2 regions of the Streptomyces sp. CA-181903 genome follow, and region 2 is predicted to be linked to the other one. Evidence: predicted binding sites of a transcription regulator. Region 2 holds the regulator's gene; the other holds the start of a gene.
What was found. Region 2 encodes HrcA, which represses chaperone genes, less so after heat shock. Its sites were predicted from a motif close to TTNGCACTCNGNNNNNCNGAGTGCNAA; they were not measured.
Positions count from the first base shown of each region.

Region 1: a site for HrcA is predicted at 2,577-2,603, ahead of groES (co-chaperone GroES). Genes of this name have one in related genera too.

Region 1 covers NZ_JBNJLY010000001.1:3,310,067-3,318,746, reverse strand. Annotated here, with positions in the region: gene ACQEVS_RS14670 (Uma2 family endonuclease) at 1-256, opposite strand, end outside; partial or broken gene ACQEVS_RS14665 (THUMP-like domain-containing protein) at 302-1,506, opposite strand; gene ACQEVS_RS14660 (polysaccharide deacetylase family protein) at 1,715-2,509, shown strand; gene groES (co-chaperone GroES) at 2,753-3,061, shown strand; gene groL (chaperonin GroEL) at 3,181-4,806, shown strand; gene ACQEVS_RS14645 (SDR family NAD(P)-dependent oxidoreductase) at 4,921-5,694, opposite strand; gene ACQEVS_RS14640 (MOSC domain-containing protein) at 5,742-6,446, opposite strand; gene ACQEVS_RS14635 (LysR family transcriptional regulator) at 6,575-7,510, shown strand; gene ACQEVS_RS14630 (WhiB family transcriptional regulator) at 7,671-7,991, opposite strand; gene ACQEVS_RS14625 (response regulator transcription factor) at 8,435-8,680, shown strand, end outside.
Region 2 covers NZ_JBNJLY010000001.1:2,522,946-2,531,625, reverse strand. Annotated here, with positions in the region: gene lepA (translation elongation factor 4) at 1-419, shown strand, start outside; partial or broken gene ACQEVS_RS11345 (AMP-dependent synthetase/ligase) at 695-1,986, shown strand; gene ACQEVS_RS11340 (hypothetical protein) at 2,032-2,583, shown strand; gene hemW (radical SAM family heme chaperone HemW) at 2,664-3,896, shown strand; partial or broken gene ACQEVS_RS11330 (DUF3097 domain-containing protein) at 4,052-4,788, opposite strand; gene ACQEVS_RS11325 (MBL fold metallo-hydrolase) at 4,912-5,658, opposite strand; gene hrcA (heat-inducible transcriptional repressor HrcA) at 5,889-6,905, shown strand; gene dnaJ (molecular chaperone DnaJ) at 6,906-8,042, shown strand; gene ACQEVS_RS11310 (nitronate monooxygenase) at 8,396-8,680, shown strand, end outside.

The DNA of each region.
Region 1 (8,680 bases), 790 kb from region 2:
CGTCGCGGAAGCCCATTCCCGTGCCCGCCCACCGGACCCCGGCCGAGTACAACCAGTGGGAGAGCGTGAGCCGTGCCTTGCCGTGGCCGTAGTCCGGCGGCGGTGGCACGATCACCGTCCCCTCCAGGTACTCCGGCCGGATCGGCGCCTCGGACGCCTCCTCGAACGCGATCAGCAGATCGACGGGGTCCTGTTCACCGGGGCCTTGCCCACGCGGCTCGTCCACCACCGGCTCGGTGAGGGGATGGGTGTCCATCGCCGCCCTTCCTGGTCCTCGTCGGCCGGCCGCCCACGGCCGGTGCTACGCCCGGATCTCCTGCCCCAGCAGCATCGTCGGGGCCCCGCCACCCGCGTAAGGACGATCACACAAGAGTTCACTCCTTCGAGCTTCAGCTTCTTGCGCAGTTCCTCCGGCTCCACCGCCGAGCCCCGCTTCTTGATGACGGCCACGCCGATGCCGCGCTCGCGGACGAGGGCCTTGAGCTTCTTGAGGTTGAAGGGGAGGACGTCGGTGATCTCGTACGCGGAGGCGTAGGGGGTGGGGTGGAGCTCGTCGGAGGTGACGTAGGCGATCGTCTCGTCGATCAGGCCGCCCGCGACGTCGGCCGCGACGTCCGCGACGAGGTGGGCGCGGATGACGGCGCCGTCCGGTTCGTAGAGGTAGCGGCCGACCGGGCGGACGGCGGGGTCGGGGAGGCCGGTGCCGGTCAGGGTGGTGCCGGACGGGAGGAGGGTCGCGCGGCGGGTGCCCGGGGTGGTGCCGAACCACAGGACGGCTTCCTTCACGTCGCCGCCGTCCGAGATCCACTCCGCCTCGGCGTCCTCGGGGATCGCCTCGTGCGGGACGCCCGGAGCGATCTTCAGGGCGGTGTGCGGGGCCGTGCGGGCCGTCTCGACGGCCCAGGACAGGGGAGGGGAGTACGCCTCGGGGTCGAAGATGCGGCCCCGGCCGCCGCGCCGCGCCGGGTCGACGAAGACCGCGTCGTACCCGGAGACCCCGACCTCGGCCACGTCCGCGCAGCGCACCTCGATCAGGTCCGACAGGCCCAGGGCCGCCGCGTTGGCGCGGGCCACGGCGCAGGTCAGCGGGTCACGGTCGACGGCGAGGACGGAGACGCCGGCCCGGGCCAGGGCGATGGCGTCGCCGCCGATGCCGCAGCACAGGTCGGCCAGGCGGCGTACGCCGAGGTCCGCGAAGCGGCGGGCCCGGTAGGTGGCGACGGAGGCGCGGGTGGCCTGTTCGACGCCGTTCGGCGTGAAGTACATGCGGTACGCGTCCTCGGTACCGAACTTCGCCACCGCCCGCTGCCGCAGCCGCGCCTGCCCGAGGGCGGCGGAGACCAGGTCGGCGGGGTGGTCGCGGCGCAGCCGGGTCGCGACGGCCAGCTCCCGGGCCGGGTCGTGGTCGCGCAGCTCCTCCAGGAGCCGCCGGCCCTCGTCGGTGAGGAGGGCGGTGAAGCCGTCGACGGCGGCGGGGGCGCTGGTATCGGTGTTCGGGGCGGGCACGGTTCCATTCTCGTGCACCACTCACCCCGCCCCCTCCGCAGTGCGATCACTCGAATGAATGAACAAGAATCGTTCTTGTGACTCCGCCTGGAACCGGCCGAAACAGCAGCCGAAACCGCAGCCGAATACGCCGCATACGCAGCCGCCTCCGCAGCTCCGCCCGCCTCTCCCTCGTCCCGCTCTGCGCCGCCGCCCTGCTGCTCTCCGGGTGCTCCTCCGGGTCGGACGGCAGGAAGGACGGGAGCGGCGGGACGGCCACCGGCACCGCGAAGGCCGCGGAGCAGCCCAAGGAGAAGCGGAGCCCCCCGCCCCCGACCCCGCCGCGTACCGCCGCTGGGGGCTCGACAAGCCGCTCGCCCCGCCTCCGGCCCCGCCCGCCACCCGGCTCACCGAGCAGCACAAGGGCGGAACGCCGCAGATCGTCCGGCGGGTGCCGACCAAGGACAAGGTCGTCTTCCTGACCTTCGACGACGGCGCCGAGAAGGACCCGGCGTTCCTGCGCATGGCCAAGGACCTCAAGCTGCCGTTCAGCATGTTCCTGACGGACAGCGCGGCGCGCGCCGGGCGCGGCTACGGCTACTTCGACGAGCTGCGCGCCCTGGGCAACGGCGTGCACAACCACACGCTCACCCACCCCAACCTGCGCACCCTCTCCCCCGAGGCGCAGAAGCGGGAGATCTGCGGGCAGCAGGAGACGCTGAAGAAGCGGTTCGGCAAGCGGCCGGAGCTGTTCCGTCCGCCGTACGGCAACTACAACGACGCCACCCTGGCGGCGGCCGGCTCCTGCGGGATCAAGGCCGTCGTGCTGTGGGAGGCCACCATGCAGATCAATGACATGAGGTACGCCGAAGCGGGGAAGCTTCGTCCCGGCGACATCGTGCTCGCGCATTTCCGCGGTCCCGCCGAGCTCAAGGGCACGACCATGACGCGGATGGTCGCCAACATGGTGCGCAGCGTCCAGCGGCAGGGGTTCACCGTGGCGCGGCTGGAGGACTACGTCTGACAGCGGTCCGACACCCGCCCCAAGGGGCGCGCGACGCGCCCGGAAGCCCCCGGCGCGCGCCCGCAAATTGGCACTCCGCTTGACCGAGTGCTAAGCGCGTCATAGTCTCGGCTCCGTTGGCACTCTCCACCGGCGAGTGCCAAACACAGCGACGGGCAGGTCCGGCACCCGCGACGACGGATCCACCTGGTCGCCACCTCAGACAATTGACCCCGTGAGATCTCCGAAGGGGGAGGTCGGATCGTGACGACCGCCAGCTCCAAGGTTGCCATCAAGCCGCTTGAGGACCGCATTGTGGTCCAGCCGCTGGACGCCGAGCAGACCACGGCCTCTGGCCTGGTCATCCCGGACACCGCGAAGGAGAAGCCCCAGGAGGGCGCCGTCCTCGCCGTGGGCCCGGGCCGATTCGAGAACGGCGAGCGCCTGCCGCTCGACGTCAAGGTCGGCGACGTCGTGCTCTACAGCAAGTACGGCGGCACCGAGGTGAAGTACAACGGCGACGAGTACCTCGTCCTCTCGGCCCGCGACGTGCTCGCGATCATCGAGAAGTAGTTCACCCCGAAGCTTTCGAATTCTCGAGGCTTTTGTTCTGTGCCCCTGGTACCCGCGTCCAACAACCGGGCGCCGGGGGCGCAGTTCGTTTGAGAGACACGGCGAAGGATACGTAACCCATGGCGAAGACCCTGAAGTTCGACGAGGACGCCCGTCGCGCCCTCGAGCGCGGCGTCAACAAGCTTGCCGACACGGTCAAGGTGACGATCGGCCCCAAGGGCCGCAACGTCGTCATCGACAAGAAGTTCGGCGCCCCCACCATCACCAACGACGGCGTCACCATCGCGCGCGAGGTCGAGCTGGAGGACGCGTACGAGAACCTGGGCGCCCAGCTCGTCAAGGAGGTGGCGACCAAGACCAACGACATCGCGGGTGACGGCACCACCACCGCGACCGTGCTGGCCCAGGCGCTGGTCCGCGAGGGTCTGCGCAACGTCGCCGCCGGCGCCTCCCCGGCCGCCCTGAAGAAGGGCATCGACGCCGCGGTCAAGGCCGTCTCCGACGAGCTGCTCGCGACCTCGCGTCCGATCGACTCCAAGTCCGACATCGCCGCCGTGGCCGCGCTGTCCGCCCAGGACAAGCAGGTCGGCGAGCTCATCGCCGAGGCGATGGACAAGGTCGGCAAGGACGGCGTCATCACCGTCGAGGAGTCCAACACCTTCGGCCTGGAGCTCGACTTCACCGAGGGCATGGCCTTCGACAAGGGCTACCTCTCGCCCTACATGGTCACCGACCAGGAGCGTATGGAGGCCGTCCTCGACGACCCGTACATCCTGATCCACCAGGGCAAGATCTCCGCCATCGCCGACCTGCTCCCGCTGCTGGAGAAGGTCATCCAGGCCGGTGGCTCCAAGCCGCTGCTGATCATCGCCGAGGACGTCGAGGGCGAGGCCCTCTCCACCCTCGTCGTCAACAAGATCCGCGGCACGTTCAACGCCGTCGCCGTCAAGGCCCCCGGCTTCGGCGACCGCCGCAAGGCGATGCTGGGCGACATGGCCACCCTCACCGGTGCCACCGTCGTCGCCGAGGAGGTCGGCCTCAAGCTCGACCAGGTCGGCCTGGACGTGCTCGGCTCCGCCCGCCGCGTGACCATCACCAAGGACGACACCACCATCGTCGACGGCGGCGGCAACTCGGACGAGGTCGCCGGCCGCGTGGCCCAGATCAAGGCCGAGATCGAGACCACCGACTCGGACTGGGACCGCGAGAAGCTCCAGGAGCGCCTCGCCAAGCTCGCCGGCGGCGTGTGCGTCATCCGCGTCGGCGCGGCCACCGAGGTCGAGCTCAAGGAGAAGAAGCACCGTCTGGAGGACGCCATCTCCGCGACCCGCGCCGCGGTCGAGGAGGGCATCGTCTCCGGTGGTGGCTCCGCCCTGGTCCACGCCGTCAAGGTGCTGGACGACAACCTGGGCAAGACCGGCGACGAGGCCACCGGTGTCGCGGTCGTCCGCCGCGCCGCCGTCGAGCCGCTGCGCTGGATCGCCGAGAACGCCGGCCTGGAGGGCTACGTCATCACCTCCAAGGTCGCCGAGCTCGACAAGGGCCAGGGCTTCAACGCCGCGACCGGCGAGTACGGCGACCTGGTCGCCGCCGGCGTCATCGACCCGGTGAAGGTCACCCGCTCCGCCCTGGAGAACGCCGCCTCCATCGCCTCCCTGCTGCTCACGACCGAGACCCTGGTCGTCGAGAAGAAGGAAGAGGAGCCCGAGGCCGGTCACGGCCACGGTCACGGCCACTCCCACTGAGGCCACGCCCACCGAGGCACCGGCAGCACCGCCGAGGCACCGGCAGCACCGCCGAGGCCCGGCACCCCCGCCCGCGGGGGTGCCGGGCCTCCGGCATGTCAGGCCCGCGGCGCGTCAGTTGGGCCCGTACCTGCGGCCCGTCGAGGACGACACCCGGGCGACCGCCCCGCGCGGCATCAGCTTCGACAGACCCGTCAGCGCCTTGTACCGCGGGTCGGGCACCGACAGGGACTTCCCGCGCGCCAGGTCCTTCAGCGCCGCGTCCACCAGCCGGTCGGCGTCCAGCCACATCCAGCCCGGGATGTTGTCCGTCCCCATCCCGGCCCGCGCGTGGAACTCCGTCCGGACGAAGCCCGGGCACAGCGCCATCAGCCGCACCCCGCTGCCCGCCAGGTCCCGCGCCGCGCCCTGGGTGAACTGCACCACCCACGCCTTGCTCGCCCCGTACGTCCCGCGCGGCACGAACGCGGCGACGGACGCCACGTTGATCACCCCGCCGCGCCGCCGCTCCCGCATCCCGCGCGTGGCCGCCATGGTCAGCCGCAGCACCGCCTCGCAGTGCACCTTGAGCATGGTGAGCTCGTCCTGGACGGTGACCTCCAGGAAGCGGCCCTTGTTGCCGAACCCGGCGTTGTTGACCAGCAGATCGACGGGCTGCTTGCGGTCCGAGAGCCGTTCCTCGACGGCGGCGATGCCGTCCTCCGTCGAGAGGTCGGCCCGCAGCACCTCCACCTCCACCCGGTGCCGGTCGTGGAGTTCGGTCGCCTGCTCGCCCAGCCGCTTCTCGTCGCGGGCCACCAGCACCAGGTGGTGACCCTCGGCGGCCAGCCGTCGCGCGAAGGCCGCGCCGATGCCGGCCGTCGCTCCCGTGATCAGTGCAGTCGTCATACGGGAACGTTAGTGCCCGGCGACACCGCGTGGCGGCTTGCCCTCCGTCAGGCCGGTACCTCCTCGGCGGCCGGTGGCGACGCCACGTACCGCTCGGCCTTCGCCCGCAGGTCGGGGTGCAACCCGTCGCCGGCCGCCAGAACGCGGGGCAGCAGCGCCCGTTCGGTCGTCCGGGCGCGGAAGGCGAAGGCGACGCTGACCTCGTGACCGGGGCGGTGGACGACGGTGACGGGATCACCCGCACGGACCTCCCCCGGTTCGAGCACCCGCAGGTACGCGCCCGGGGCGGCCTCCTCCGTGAACCGCCGCATCCAGCCCCGCTCGCCCAGCCAGTCCGCGAACGTCCGGCACGGGATACGCGGCGAGGTGACCTCCAGCAGCAGCCGGTCGCCGACCCGCCACCGCTCCCCGATCCGGGCGCCGCTCACGTCCACCCCGGACGTGGTGAGGTTCTCGCCGAACGACCCGTCCGGCAGCGTCCGGCCCAACTCCCGCTCCCAGCGGTCGAGGTCCTCCCGGGCGAAGGCGTACACCGCCTGGTCGTTCCCGCCGTGGTGCTTCCACGAGACGACCGCGTCACCGGCGAGCCCGCTGCCGGCCGCGCCCTTGGGTCCGGGCGCGGCCACCGCCACCGGTCCGGGCACGGGCCGCTTGTCGATGCCGGAGGCGAGGCCGGCCGCGAAGGCGCTGCCCGGCAGGGAGCGGTCGGCGGCGGTCCGGGGACGGCCGACGTTGACGGAGAGGATGCGCATCCGACGAGGTTAGGCGGTGGGCGCCGGCCCACGGCCGCCCCGGCCGCCGCACCCGTCCACCTCCCGGCCGCCCCAAAGGCCCTAAACGGTATTTCCGGTCTCCTCCAAGCGCCGCTTATGCTTTTTCTATGATCGAGGCCCGCCACCTGCGCGTGCTGCGCGCCGTGGCCACCACCGGTTCGTTCTCCGCCGCCGCCCGTGAGCTGGGCTGCACCCAGCCGGCCGTCAGCCAGCAGATGAAGGCCCTGGAGCAGTCCGCGGGCACTCCGCTGCTCGTCCGCACCGGCCGGGAGACGCGCCTCACCGAGGCGGGCCGGGCGCTCGTCCGGCACGCCGCCGGCATCCTCGCCGGGCTCACCGCGGCCGAGGAGGAGATCGCCGCCATCGCCGGGCTGCGCGCCGGCCGGGTGCGGCTCGTCTCCTTCCCCAGCGGCAGCTCGACGCTGGTCCCCACCGCCCTCGCCGGGATGCGCGCCGCCCGCCCCGGCATCCAGATCTCCCTGGAGGAGGCCGAGCCGCCGCGCTCGGTGGAGATGCTGCGGGCCGGCGACTGCGAGATCGCGCTGGCCTTCCGCTACCCCGAGACGCGCGGCCCGGGCTCTCCGGCCGGCGCGGACGCGGAGGCCGACGGGGGCTGGGGCAAGGACGACCTCGTCGTCCGGCCGCTGCTCACCGACCGGCTCGTCGGCGTGGTCCCCGAGGGACACCCGCTGGCGGACGCGGAGCGGATCGGCATCGACGAGTTCGCCGGCGAGCCGTGGATCGCGGGCTGCCCGCGCTGCCGCCGGCACCTGGTGGAGATCTGCGAGAACGCGGGCTTCACCCCGCGGATCGACTTCGCGACCGACGACTACCCGGCGGTCTTCGGTCTGGTCGGCGCCGGTCTCGGGGTGGCCGTGATGCCGGAGCTCGCGGTGGAGTCGGTACGCCACCGGGGCGCCAGGACGGTGCCGGTGGAGCCGGCCGTGGAGCGGGAGATCGTGGCCCTGACGCTGCCCGACCTGGCGCGGGTGCCGGCCGTCGCGGAGATGCTCGACCGGCTGGCGGCGGCGGCGCGCCGCTGAGCGCGGGCCGGCGGGCGCGGTCCCGGGGCTCCGCGGGCCGAACACGCTGCGTGACCGGACGGGGGCATGCCTCACCCTCCGCCACGGGGCGGCCGGTGCCCCTGGGGGCTCCGGGAGCCGGGTGGTTCCGGAGGGTGTCCGTTCGGCCGCCCCGCCGGCCTCACGCGCTCATCGGACTCGTGCCGCCCGCCGGCACCGGCCGCTGTCGCGCCCGGCCCATGAGTTCCTCGCGTTCGTCCTCGGTGAGTCCGCCCCACACCCCGTAGGGTTCCCGGACCGCCAGCGCGTGCGCCGCGCACTCCGCGCGCACCGGGCAGCGCATGCAGACCTCTTTCGCCGAGGCCTCGCGGGCGCTGCGGGCGGCGCCGCGCTCACCCTCCGGGTGGAAGAACAGCGAGCTGTCGACGCCGCGGCAGGCGGCCAGCAGCTGCCAGTCCCACAGGTCGGCGTTGGGGCCGGGGAGCCGGGAGAAATCTGCCATTGCGTGTCCCCTCGAAACGGATCGAAGCGCATCGATGCGACGGTGGTGGGACCGCGGTGGAACCGGCGGGCCCGTCAGGATCCCTATGAGCAGATGAAAATATGACTCATTGCGAATCTAGCCACAGTTGTCCACGAATGTGAAGAAAAACGGCTCCAAGCGGGCAAATGGGGCACGACTCGAACGATCTGACGAGCGCCCCCGTGCGCCCTGCTCCGTATCCGGGCCCTCACGTAGAGTGCCGAACACGGCCGACCAAGCCCGTAACTCTTTCGGGTGACCGTCGTTGAGAGTGCGGAGGCGGTTGGCGAATGCAGCGGTCGGGCAGGTGTCCGAGATGGTCCGCGGTGGTCTGCTCAGCAGGCGTCTCGCCAATCGCGCAGGTGACGATCAGTACCAGCCTGGAGGCTCAAGGTGACGCGCATCAGCTGCGGAGGACGGCCATGACATCCGTCCTCGTCTGCGACGACTCCCCGCTTGCCCGAGAGGCGCTCCGGCGTGCGGTGGCGACCGTGCCCGGCGTCGAGCGCGTGACGACGGCGGCCAACGGCGAGGAAGTCCTCCGCCGCTGGGGCGCCGATCGTTCGGACCTCATTCTGATGGACGTACGCATGCCCGGACTGGGCGGCGTCGAGACGGTGCGCCGGCTGCTCTCCGCCGACCCGGGCGCCCGGATCATCATGCTCACG
Region 2 (8,680 bases):
ACGCCTCGCTGGACTACGAGCCCACCGGCGAGCAGGTCTCCGACCTGGTCAAGGTCGACATCCTGCTGCACGGCGACAAGGTCGACGCCTTCTCGGCGATCACCCACAAGGACAAGGCGTACGCCTACGGCGTCCGGCTCGTCGCCAAGCTCCGCGAGCTCATCCCGCGGCAGAACTTCGAGGTGCCGATCCAGGCCGCGATCGGCGCCCGCGTCATCGCCCGTGAGACCGTCCGCGCCATTCGCAAGGACGTTCTCGCGAAGTGCTACGGCGGTGACATCTCCCGTAAGCGGAAGCTCCTGGAGAAGCAGAAGGAGGGCAAGAAGCGAATGAAGATGGTCGGCAGCGTGGAAGTTCCGCAGGAGGCGTTCATCGCGGTGCTCTCCTCGGACGAGAGCGGCGAGAAGGGCAAGAAGTAGCCGGTCCCGCTCCCGCCGCGCCCCCGGTGGCGCACGGACGCCCGCTCCCCGCGAGGGAGCGGGCGTTTTCCGTAGGCGCACGGGCCCGTACGGCGTTCCCGCCGCCCCGAGAGGCATCCCGCGCGGTACGTGTAAACGCCACCAATCACTTTCGGTCACAGCTTCAACAAGGCCCTCAGGGCCTCTTACGTGCGGGCCCCGGCGCCTCTAGGCTGATCACTGCTTGAAGGTTACTCGCGAGTCACCCAGCAACGAGGCGGGCCCCGGAGGATGCCGTGACCGACACCAGGACTTTGCTCGAGAACCGGCCGCCCTCCGTGGCGACGCTCTTCCTCGAACGCGTCGCCGCCACCCCCGATGCCGAGGCGTACCGGTATCCCGTGCCGCCCCCCTCCGGCCGCGGCCCGTCCGCCTGGGCCTCGCTCACCTGGAAGCAGGCCGCCGAGCGGGTGTTCGCGATCTCCGCCGGGCTGATCGGACTCGGCGTCGCCGCCGAGGAGCGCGTCGCCCTCGCCTCCGACACCCGCGTCGAGTGGATCCTCGCCGACCTGGGCATCCTCTGCTCCGGCGCCGCCACCACCCCCTCTACCCCAGCACCAACGCCGAGGAGTCGGCGTTCATGCTCGCCGACTCCGAGAGCAAGGTGCTCATCGCGGAGAACGCCGCCCAGCTCGCCAAGGCCCGCGAGCAGCGCGGCGCCCTCCCCGGCCTGGCGCACGTCGTGGTGATCGACGAAGCGGACGCGGTACCCGCCGAGGGCGACCCGGACGGCTGGGTGCTCTCCCTCGCCGAGCTGGAACGACGCGGCGCGGCCCGCCTGAAGGAGACCCCGGACCTGGTCCGCGACCGGGTCGGCGAGATCCGCTCCGAGCAGCTCGCCACCCTCATCTACACCTCCGGTACCACCGGCCGCCCCAAGGGCGTCCGTCTCCGCCAGGACAGCTGGTCGTACATGGCCCGCGCCATCGAGGCCACCGGCCTGGTCCGGCCCGACGACGTCCAGTACCTCTGGCTCCCGCTGGCCCACGTCTTCGGCAAGGTGCTCACGGCCGGCCACATCGGCATCGGCCACGTCACCGCCGTCGACGGCCGTGCGGACAAGATCGTCGAGAACCTGCCGGTCGTCCGGCCGACCTACATGGCGGCCGTGCCCCGCGTCTTCGAGAAGGTCTACAACGGCGTCGTCGCCAAGGCCCGGGAGGGCGGCGGGGCCAAGTACAAGATCTTCCAGTGGGCCGCCGAGGTGTCCCGCGAGTACGCCAGAGTCTCGCAGGACAACTACCGCCGCACCGGCAGCCGTTCCGTCCCCTTCGCCCTCGCCGCCCGCCACAAGGCCGCCGACGTCCTCGTCTACGCCAAGATCAGAGAGGCGTTCGGCGGCCGGCTGCGCGCCTGCATCTCCGGCGCCTCCGCCCTCGCCCCCGACATCGGCCTCTTCTTCTCCGGCGCCGGCATCCACATCCTGGAGGGCTACGGCCTCACCGAGACCAGCGCCGCCAACTTCGTCAACCCCGGCGAGGCGTACCGCACCGGCACCGTCGGCAAGCCGCTCCCCGGCACCGAGGTGCGGATAGCGGACGACGGCGAGGTCCTGCTGCGCGGCCCCGGGATCATGGAGGGCTACCACGGCCTGCCCGACCGCACGGCGGAAGTCCTCGAACCGGACGGCTGGTTCCACACCGGCGACATCGGCGAACTGTCGCCCGACGGCTTCCTGCGCATCACCGACCGCAAGAAGGACCTGATCAAGACGTCGGGCGGCAAGTACGTCGCCCCCGCCGAGGTCGAGGGCCGCTTCAAGGGCATCTGTCCCTTCGTCTCCAACATCCTGGTCCACGGCGCCGACCGGAACTACTGCACCGCCCTCATCGCCCTGGACGAGACCTCCCTCCTCAAGTGGGCGGCCGACCACGGGCTCGGCGGCCGCACCTACGCCGAGGTGGTCGCCGCGCCGCAGACCGAGGAGATGGTCGGGGAGTACGTGCGACGGCTCAACGAGGGCCTCCAGCGCTGGCAGACGATCAAGAAGTTCCGGCTGCTGCCGCGCGACCTGGACGTGGAGCACGGGGAGCTCACGCCCAGCCTCAAGCTGAAGCGGCCCGTCGTGGAGCGGGAGTACAAGGACCTGATCGAGGAGATGTACGAGGGGACGCGCGAGCGCTGACCGGTGCGCCTGCCCGCGCCCCGGCGCCGGGCGGCTCGGGGACGGTCCGGCCTCCGGCGGTCATGCCGGACAATGGACCCATGCCTTCCGTACTGCCCGACGGCGAGCCCGTGCCCGACGACGGGGCGCTGCCCCCGCACGCCCTCGCCGACGCGGGCCGGCGGCCCCTCGGCTTCTACCTGCACGTCCCCTACTGCGCCACCCGCTGCGGCTACTGCGACTTCAACACCTACACCGCGAGCGAGCTGCGCGGCTCGGGCGGCGCCCTGGCCTCCCGTGACAACTACGCCGACACCGTCGCCGAGGAGATCCGGCTGGCGCGCAAGGTGCTCGGCGACGACCCGCGCCCGGTCGAGACGGTCTTCGTCGGCGGCGGCACGCCCACCCTGCTGCCCGCCGCCGACCTGGGCCGGATGCTCGCCGCCGTCCGCGACGAGTTCGGGTTCGCCCCCGGCGCCGAGATCACCACCGAGGCCAACCCGGAGTCCGTCGACCCCCGCTACCTGGAGGAACTGCGGGCCGCCGGCTTCAACCGGGTCTCCTTCGGCATGCAGAGCGCCCGGCAGCACGTCCTCAGGATCCTCGACCGCACGCACACCCCCGGCCGCCCCGAAGCGTGCGTCGCCGAGGCCCGCGCCGCCGGCTTCGACCACGTCAACCTCGACCTGATCTACGGCACCCCCGGCGAGAGCGACGACGACTGGCGTGCCTCGCTGGACGCCGCCATCGCCGCCGGCCCGGACCACGTCTCGGCCTACGCCCTGATCGTCGAGGAGGGCACCCAGCTGGCCCGCCGCATCCGCCGCGGCGAGGTCCCCATGACCGACGACGACGTCCACGCCGACCGCTACCTGATCGCCGAGGACCGCCTTACGGCCGCCGGTTACGCCTGGTACGAGGTCTCCAACTGGGCCACCACGGACGCCGGCCGCTGCCGCCACAACGAGCTGTACTGGCGGGGCGCCGACTGGTGGGGCGCGGGGCCCGGCGCCCACTCGCACGTCGGCGGGGTGCGGTGGTGGAACGTCAAGCACCCGGGCGCCTACGCGCAGGCTCTGGCCGAGGGGCGGTCGCCCGGGGCGGGGCGCGAGGTCCTGAGCGACGAGGACCGGCGCGTCGAGCGGATCCTGCTGGAGCTGCGGCTGGTGGACGGGTGTCCGCTGTCCCTGCTGAAGCCCGCGGGCGCGCGGGCGGCGGAGAAGGCTCTCGCCGACGGGCTGCTCCAGCCGGGGCCGTACGAGGCGGGGCGGGCTGTGTTGACGTTGCGTGGACGGCTGCTCGCCGACGCGGTGGTGCGGGATCTGGTGGACTGAGCCCCGGCCCCGCCCTTTCACCGTTTCCAAACGCCGGACGGGCTGATTTCAGCCCGTCCGGCGATTGAGGACTGGGGGCACCCCCTCTGGGGGAGCGCGCAGCGCGCTTCGCGGGTGCGGGGCGCAGCCCCCGCGAGAAACGGTGAAAGGGCGGGTTAGGGGCACGTCACAAAGTCGATCAGCTCCTCCACCCGCCCCAGAAGCTCCGGCTCCAGGTCCTTGTACGACCGCACCCCCGCCAGGATCCGCTGCCACGCGGCCCCGTGTTCACCGGCCAGCCCAGCGCCCGGCAGACCCCCGTCTTCCAGTCCTGCCCCCGCGGCACCCGCGGCCACCCGGCGATCCCCACGGACGACGGCTTCACCGCCTCCCACACGTCCACGTACGGATGCCCGACGACGAGCACGTGCTCGCCCGTGACCTCCGACGCGATACGCGACTCCTTCGAGCCCGGGACCAAGTGGTCCACCAGGACGCCCAGCCGGGCGTCCGGGCCAGGGGCGAAGTCGCGGACGATGGACGGGAGATCGTCGACGCCCTCCAGGTACTCGACGACGACGCCCTCGATGCGCAGGTCGTCGCCCCAGACCCGTTCCACGAGCTCCGCGTCGTGCCGGCCCTCGACGTAGATCCGCCCGGCCCGTGCCACGCGCGCCCGGGCACCGGGGACGGCGAGGGAGCCGGAGGCGGTACGGGCCGGGCCGGACGGTGTGCGCGGCGCCGCGGAGGGCCGGACGAGGGTGACGACGCGGCCCTCCAGCAGGAAGCCGCGCGGTTCCAGCGGGAAGACGCGGTGCTTGCCGAAGCGGTCCTCCAGGGTCACGGTCGGCCCCTGCGCGGTCTTCTCGCAGCGGACGACCGCCCCGCAGAAGCCGGTTGTGACCTCCTCCACCACCAGGTCCGGCTCGGCCGGCACCTCCGGGACGGGGACGCTCCGCTTCCAGGGAGGCGTCAGGTCGGGGTCGTACTGTCTGCTGCGCACGCGCAGACGATAGGAAAAACCCGCCCTTCCGGCCTACGACACGCCGAAGCGGCGTGCCAGCGCGTTGCGTTGCTCACGGACAAACCGGGCGTCGACCGCCGCGCCGTGCCCCGGCACGTACACCGCGTCCGGCCCGCCGAGGGCGAGCAGCCGGTCTAGCGCCGCCGGCCAGGCGGCCGGGGTGGCGTCGGGGCCGGCCTGCGGCTCGCCGGACTCCTCGACCAGGTCGCCGCAGAAGACGACGTCCGGGGCGCCGCCGTCGCCCGGCACCAGGACGGCCAGGTCATGGGCGCTGTGGGCGGCTCCGAGCGAGACGAGCCGGACCCGGCGCCCGCCGCCCAGGTCGAGTTCCGACTCGTCGGCGACCTCGTGGGCCGGGGCCACCAGCCGGGCCGCCGCCTCGGCGGCGTCGCGCGCGTCCATCCCGTACCGGACCGCGTCCTCGCGCAGCTCCGCGGGGACGAGCCGGCCCGCGAGCCCCGCCGCCCCGTACACCGCCGCGTCCGCGAACGCGGCGGTGCCGAAGACGTGGTCGAAGTGACCATGCGTGAGTGCGATGTGCGTCACGGGCCGCCCGAAGAGCTCCCGTACCTCCCGCTCGATCTCCGCGCCCTCACGGAGCGTCGAGCCCGTGTCCACGACCAGGACGCCCGACGCCCCGGCGACCGCCCCCGTCGTCGCGTCCCAGCCCGGCAGCCTGCGCCGGGCCACCCCCGGCGCGAGCCGTTCCCAGCGCGCCCCCCTGTGCTGCTCCTGGTCCGTTCCTCCGTGGTTTCCCATGCCGGGAACCTAACGCGCGCGCGGTACGGTGACCCGTCCGGCGGCGCACGCGGATCGGACGCGGATCGGATACGGAGCGCGACTGCCTTGCCGTGGCCGTGGTGGACCGCCGTACACTGACGTGTGGGGTTTGGCACTCGTGACCTTTGAGTGCCAGGCAGGAGACCCGGGTAGGACCCGGGGAGAACCCCGCGAGACGGCTGGACCCGCTGGACTGGAGGTGTGCGCGGATGCTGAGCGAACGCAGGCTCAAGGTCCTGCGTGCCATCGTCCAGGACTACGTGGGCACCGAGGAGCCCGTCGGCTCCAAGGCCCTCACCGAGCGTCACCACCTCGGTGTGTCCCCGGCGACGGTGCGCAACGACATGGCGGTGCTGGAGGAGGAGGGCTTCATCGCCCAGCCCCACACCAGCGCCGGCCGGATCCCGACCGACAAGGGCTACCGCCTCTTCGTCGACCGGCTGGCGGGCGTCAAGCCGCTGTCCTCCGCGGAGCGGCGCGCGATCCAGAACTTCCTGGACGGCGCGGTCGACCTGGACGACGTGGTGGCCCGCACGGTGCGGCTGCTGGCGCAGCTCACCCGGCAGGTGGCGGTCGTGCAGTACCCGTCGCTGACCCGGTCGACCGTCCGGCACGTGGAGCTGCTGCCGCTCGCTCCCGCGCGGGTGATGCTGGTGCTGATCACGGACACCGGGCGGGTTGAGCAGCGGATGGTCGACTGCCCGGCGCCGGTCGGCGAGGTGGCGCTCGCGGATCTGCGGGCGCGGCTCAACAGCCGCGTCGTGGGCCGCCGGTTCACGGACGTGCCGCAGTTGGTGCAGGATCTCCCCGATTCCTTCGAGCAGGACGATCGGGGAACCGTTTCGACGGTCCTGGCCGTTCTCCTGGAGACCCTGGTCGAGGAGACCGAGGAGCGGCTGATGATCGGCGGCACCGCCAATCTCACCCGTTTCGGTCATGACTTCCCGCTGACGATCCGGCCCGTGCTGGAGGCGTTGGAGGAGCAGGTCGTCCTCCTCAAGCTGCTCGGCGAGGCCACGGACTCGGGCATGACCGTCCGCATCGGTCATGAGAACGCCCACGAGGGCCTGAACTCCACATCCGTCGTCGCCGTCGGCTACGGTTCGGGCGACGAAGCCGTCGCCAAACTCGGCGTGGTCGGACCGACCCGCATGGATTACCCCGGAACGATGGGAGCGGTACGCGCAGTGGCACGTTACGTCGGACAGATCCTGGCGGAGTCGTAAGTGGCCACGGACTACTACGCGGTCCTGGGCGTACGGCGCGATGCCTCGCAGGACGAGATCAAGAAGGCATTCCGCCGCCTCGCCCGCGAGCTGCACCCGGACGTCAATCCGGACCCCAAGACGCAGGAGCGGTTCAAGGAGATCAACGCCGCTTACGAGGTGCTCTCGGACCCGCAGAAGAAGCAGGTCTACGACCTCGGCGGCGACCCGCTCTCGTCCTCGGGCGGCGGCGGTGGCGCCGGCGGCTTCGGTGCCGGGTTCGGCAACTTCTCCGACATCATGGACGCCTTCTTCGGCCAGGCGTCGCAGCGCGGCCCGCGCTCGCGCACCCGCCGCGGCCAGGACGCGATGATCCGGCTGGAAGTCGACCTGGACGAGGCGACGTTCGGCACGACCAAGGAGATCCAGGTCGACACGGCCGTCGTCTGCACCACGTGCAGCGGCGAGGGCGCCGCCCCCGGCACGTCCGCGCAGACCTGTGACATGTGCCGCGGCCGCGGTGAGGTCTCGCAGGTCACCCGCTCGTTCCTGGGCCAGGTCATGACCTCCCGCCCGTGCCCGCAGTGCCAGGGCTTCGGCACGGTCGTGCCGACCCCGTGCCCGGAGTGCGCCGGCGACGGCCGCGTCCGGTCGCGCCGCACGCTGACGGTCAAGATCCCCGCCGGTGTCGACAACGGCACCCGCATCCAGCTCGCGGGCGAGGGCGAGGTCGGCCCCGGCGGCGGCCCGGCCGGCGACCTCTACGTCGAGATCCACGAGAAGCCGCACCCGGTCTTCCAGCGGCGCGGCGACGACCTGCACTGCACGGTCACCATCCCGATGACCGCGGCGGCGCTGGGCACCAAGGTGCCGCTGGAGACGCTGGACGGCATGGAGGAGATCGACATCCGGCCCGGCACCCAGTCCGGCCAGGCCATCCCGCTGCACCAGCGCGGCGTCACGCACCTGCGCGGCGGCGGGCGTGGCGATCTCATCGTGCACGTCGAGGTGCTGACGCCCGGCAAGCTCGACGCGCAGCAGGAGGAGCTGCTCCGGCAGCTCGCCAAGATCCGTGGCGAGGAGCGGCCGACGGGCGAGTTCAAGCCGGGGCAGCAGGGGCTGTTCTCGCGGCTGAAGGACGCGTTCAACGGGCGCTGAGGCGGTGCAGAAACGGCGCTGAGACGACGCTGAGGCGGCGCCGGGGCAGCGGCTCGCCGGGTACCGGCGGAACGGACGGATCCGGGGGCGCCCGGATCCGGTCCGGGGCGGCCCCGGCTCCGTCCGGCGCGGCCCGCGATCCGTCGGCGCGGTCCGTCCGTCCGGCGTGCCCCGTGGTCCGTTCGGCGCGTCCGTGGTTCCGTTCCGGCGCGGCCCGGGTTCCGTTCGGCGCGGTTCCGACGGCGTGACACGATGTGGTCATGGCCTATGAATCCGTTGGGGAATCCGTAGGGGCACCCGTTGGGGACACCGCGCTGACCGGCCTGTTCCGGCACCCGATCGTGCAGGCCCCGATGGCGGGCGGCGGCTCCTGCCCACCGCTCGCCGCGGCCGTCTCCGAGGCCGGCGGCCTCGGCTTCCTCGCCGCCGGCTACAAGACGCCGGCCGCGATGTACGAGGAGATCAAGCAGCTCCGCGCCCGTACGTCCCGGCCCTTCGGCGTGAACCTGTTCATGCCGCAGCCGCCCGCCGCGGACCCCGCGGCCGTCGAGGTCTACGCCGAGCAACTCGCGGGCGAGGCCACCTGGTACGACGTGCCCCTGGGCGACTGGGACCGGGCCACCGACGACGGGTACGAG